Regions from separate parts of the Nocardiopsis sp. iso_238 genome, predicted to be linked through region 1. Evidence: riboswitches for the same ligand, from Rfam matches in the RefSeq annotation. Region 1 holds a riboswitch; the other holds the start of a gene.
What was found. Region 1 has a riboswitch for glycine ahead of gcvP (aminomethyl-transferring glycine dehydrogenase). Riboswitches for the same ligand answer to the same signal wherever they lie in the genome.

Region 1 (2,195 bases):
CTGCCCTGCGGTCGTCCTACCGTCAGTGCTGTGAAACCCACGGCGCGCCCGTTCCCTGAGTGGACTCCCCTGTCGATGCCGCCGTGGGACGAGAAGCCGGAGGTCGGCGTGGCGGTAGCGAGCGGCAAGCGGGATCACCATGACAGGCGGTCCGCGCTGCGGCTAGCGGGGCAGCAGGGCCTACTGTGCGAAGAGGACGTGATGGCGCTGCCTACGGACGTCGGGTATCGGGGCCCAGCGGCGTGTACGGCCGCCGGGATCACCTATCGACAGCTGGACTACTGGGCCAGGACCGGCCTGGTGGCTCCCAGCGTGCGCACGGGCGCCCAGAACGCTCCCCTGTACAGCCTCCCCGACATCCTGATGCTGAAGGTGGCCAAGCGGCTTCTGGACACCGGGATATCGCTCCAGCAGATCCGCACGGCCGTCGACCACCTGCGCGGCCGCCCCGCCGCCGAACTGTCGCGCATCACCCTCATGAGCGACGGCGTCAGCGTCTACGAGTGCACCTCGCCCGACGAGGTCGTCGACCTCATGCAGCGGGGGCAGGGGATGTTCGGTCTGGCGTTGGCCAACGTCTCCCGTGAACTGGAGGAGGCGCTCGGCGTGGTCCCGGCCGAGGAGAGAGCCGATCTGCCCGCGGCGGCCCCCCAGGTCGTGGACGAGCTGGCCATGCGGCGCCGGGAGCGGCGGACCGGCTGAACCCGGTACCCGCGCCGGTGCGACGTCCACGGTGAAAGGTGTGCCCTGACTCGGTGTCAGGGGGTCAGATCGAGTACGGTCGTAGTCACAACGGGGATGAAAACCGACATTCGCCCTGCTTGTACACACATACAGAGCGTCAGCAGGCCGCTGATACCGCGCGGGAGAGACCTCGGGCAACGGGGCGCCGACGGGGCAATACTCCCCAGTAACCTCTCAGGCACCATGGACCGCGCGGAGTAGGCCGCTCTGAAGCCTGGGCGCGGTCGTGCCCGGTGACAGAGGGGGAGACCGTGAGGAACACCGCCGACCCGATCGGCCCTGTCACCAGGAGGTCTCCGTGCCTGACCCGTCGAACGTCCCCACCCCGGGCGCCCCCGCCCGGGTGTTCGCGGACCGCCACATCGGACCCGCCCCCGCCGAGACCGCCGAGATGCTCAAGACGGTCGGCTACGGCTCCACCGCCGAGCTCATGAACGCGGCCGTGCCCGCGTCCATCCTCAGCGCCCCCGGCCAGAGCGCCGCGCTCGACCTGCCCGAGGCGATCGGTGAGGCCGAGGCCCTGGCCGAACTGCGCGACCTGGCCTCGCGCAACAGGCCCACCACCCCGATGATCGGCCGCGGCTACTACGGCACGCTCACGCCCCCGGTCATCCTGCGCAACATCATGGAGAACCCGGCCTGGTACACGGCCTACACGCCCTACCAGCCCGAGATCTCCCAGGGCCGACTCGAGGCCCTCATCAACTTCCAGACCATGGTCTCCGACCTCACAGGTCTGCCCATCACCGGCGCCTCCCTGCTGGACGAGGCCACCGCCGCCGCCGAGGCCATGACCCTGGCCCGCCGCGTCAGCAAGGTCAAGGGCGACGTCTTCGTGGTCGACTCCGACGTCTTCCCGCAGACCCTCCAGGTGCTGCGCACCCGCGCCGAACCCCTGGGCATCGAGGTCGTCGTCGCCGACCTCACCCAGGGCCTGCCCGAGGGCGACGTCTACGGCGTCCTGGTCCAGTACCCGGCCTCCAGCGGAGCGGTGCGCGACCCCGGCGCCGTCATCGCGGAGGCCCACGAGCGCGGTGCCCTGGCCGTGGTCGCGGCCGACATCCTCGCGCTGACCCTGCTGCGCAGCCCCGGCGACCTCGGCGCGGACATCGCGGTGGGCTCCACCCAGCGCTTCGGCGTCCCGCTCGGCTTCGGCGGCCCGCACGCCGGATACATGTCGGTGGGGGAGAAGCTCCGCCGCCAGCTGCCCGGCCGCCTGGTCGGCGTCTCCGTGGACGACGCGGGCAAGCCCGCCTACCGTCTGGCGCTCCAGACCCGCGAGCAGCACATCCGCCGCGAGAAGGCCACCAGCAACATCTGCACCGCCCAGGTGCTCCTGGCCATCATGGCCGGGATGTACGCCGTCTACCACGGCCCCGACGGGCTGCGCGCGATCGCCCGCCAGGTCCACGCCCGTACGGCGGCCCTGGCCGACACGCTGACCCAGCGCG
Region 2 (2,195 bases), 1.1 Mb from region 1:
TCCGTGGGAACGCTCACTTCAACTCTCCTTGGAGGTGTTCCATTTGTCTGCCGTGCGCCCGTACGGCGACCCGGCCCGGCCTACGCCTGGCCACGCCCCGACCGTGCCGGTCCCTCGTGGGGATCCGGCCGCGCGGGGCGTGCAGGTTCTCGGGTCCGCCCGCTGGCGGCCCCGCTTCCTACGACTGCCGCTGGTAGAACGGCAGCTCGACCACGTCGACGTCCTCGCCCCGTCCGCGCACGTCCACGGTGAACGCGCCGGTCGAGGTGTCGAGGTCGCCGTCCACGTAGGCCATGGCGATGGGGCGGCCCAGGGTGGGGGAGGGGGCGCCACTGGTGGTGACTCCGATGACGGTGCCGTCGCGCAGCACGTCCTGGCCCTTGCGGAGCGGACGGCGGCCACGGGAGACGAGGCCGATCAGGCGCCGACCGCGAGCGGTGCGCGAGGCCTCCTCCAGCGCGGCGCGGCCCACGAAGTCGCCCGGCTTGTCGAGCTTGACCACGCGGCCCAGTCCGGCGTCGAAGGGGGTGAGGTCGGCGGAGAGCTCCTGGCCGTAGAGCGGCATCCCGGCCTCCATGCGGAGGGTGTCGCGGGAGGAGAGCCCGGCCGGGACCAGCCCGTGCGGGGCGCCCTCGGCCATGAGGGCGGCCCAGACCTCGGGCGCCCGGTCGGCGGGCCGGACGAAGATCTCGAACCCGTCCTCGCCGGTGTAGCCGGTGCGGGCGAGCAGGACCGGGACCCCGGCCACGGTGTGCTCGTATCCCGCGTAGTAGCGGATGTCGTCCAGGTCGGCGTCGGTGAGCGGGGCGAGGATCTCCACCGCGCGCGGGCCCTGGACGGCGATGAGCGAGTAGTCGGCGGACTCGTCGATCACCTCGACGTCGAAGCCGGACGCGCGCTCGGCCAGGGCGGAGGCGACCACGGGCACGTTGGCCGCGTTGGCCACGACCAGGTACTCGTCCTCACCGAGCCGGTAGACGATGAGGTCGTCCAGGACCCCGCCGTCCTCGGCGGTGATCATGGTGTAGCGGGCGCGGCCCACCCTGACCTTGGACAGGAAGCCGACCAGGGCGTGGTCGAGCGCCTCGGCGGCCTGCGGGCCGGTCAGCCGGATCTCGCCCATGTGGGAGAGGTCGAACAGCCCGGCGGCCTCACGGACGGCCGTGTGCTCGGCGGTCTCGCTGCTGTAGCGGAGGGGCATCAGCCATCCGGCGAAGTCGACGAGTGTCGCCCCGGCCTCTTCGTGGATCTTGTGCAGCGCGGTGAGGCGCGGCGCGGTCGCGGACTCTGACATGGGCACTCCCGAGAGGATGGGTGTCGTGCGTAAGGCGTTGCCATCCTCCCCCTCTGTCATGGGTGCCTGAGAGCTTCACCGCGCGCTCGGCGTGGTTTGCACCTTCGGCGAGGGAACGCGTCCCTGCTTTCCAGAGTGGTCTCGCCCGTACGGTCCGCTGTGCCTGAGAGGTTGTCTTCGGGGAGGGATTGCTCCTTCGGCGGCCCACGCTGGATACGCGGACACTCTCCCGTACGGGGTCAGCAACACGCTCAGCCTAGCAGCGGCGAACTGGGTCGCCCAAGACTGCCCGGGCGGTTGTGGACGACCCCGCCGCCCCGCATCCGACCGGCGGGGACGACCTTCGCGACACGGTCCGCCGAGGTCACGAAGCATGGTGTGTGACCACCGTGCATGCCCTAGCTTTGTTGGTGGACGTTCCTTCGGACAGCCTGTGGAGGAGACGAGTGCGTACCGACACCGAACACGCTCCCGGGAGGCCGGGGCACGCCCCCGGCCGCTTCGCCCTCGGAGCCGCCGGTTGTGCCATCACCCTGTTCAGCGGGGCCGCCTGCGCGACGACGGACGACACGGAGCCCGCGCAGGGAACCGTCGGCAACCCCGTCCAGCTGGGCGACGTGCAGACCGTGGAGCGTGAGGACCTGGAGGCGGTCTTCGCCGAGGCCGGGGTGAACGGGACGTTCGTGCTCTTCGACGCCGGTGACCGGTCCGCCGTCGTGGTGAACCCGGAGCAGGCCGACGAGCGCGCCGTGCCCGCGTCCACCTTCAAGCTGCCCAACACGCTGATCGCCCTCCAGACCGGCGAGGTGTCCGACGTCGACGAGGCGATCTCCCCCGAGTCCGGCGACGAGCTGAGCCTGCGCGAGGCCCTGCCCACCTCCGACGTCCCGGTGCACCAGGA

Region 2: it holds a riboswitch for glycine, as region 1 does, so the genes downstream of both, gcvT (glycine cleavage system aminomethyltransferase GcvT) here and gcvP (aminomethyl-transferring glycine dehydrogenase) in region 1, are expected to answer to the same signal.

The regions. Positions count from the first base shown of each region.
Region 1 covers NZ_CM149668.1:3,709,119-3,711,313, reverse strand. Annotated here, with positions in the region: gene AC0VYL_RS16925 (MerR family transcriptional regulator) at 202-702, shown strand; glycine riboswitch at 854-945, shown strand; gene gcvP (aminomethyl-transferring glycine dehydrogenase) at 1,043-2,195, shown strand, end outside.
Region 2 covers NZ_CM149668.1:4,792,741-4,794,935, reverse strand. Annotated here, with positions in the region: gene gcvH (glycine cleavage system protein GcvH) at 1-17, opposite strand, end outside; gene gcvT (glycine cleavage system aminomethyltransferase GcvT) at 179-1,294, opposite strand; glycine riboswitch at 1,435-1,536, opposite strand; gene AC0VYL_RS21670 (penicillin-binding transpeptidase domain-containing protein) at 1,741-2,195, shown strand, end outside.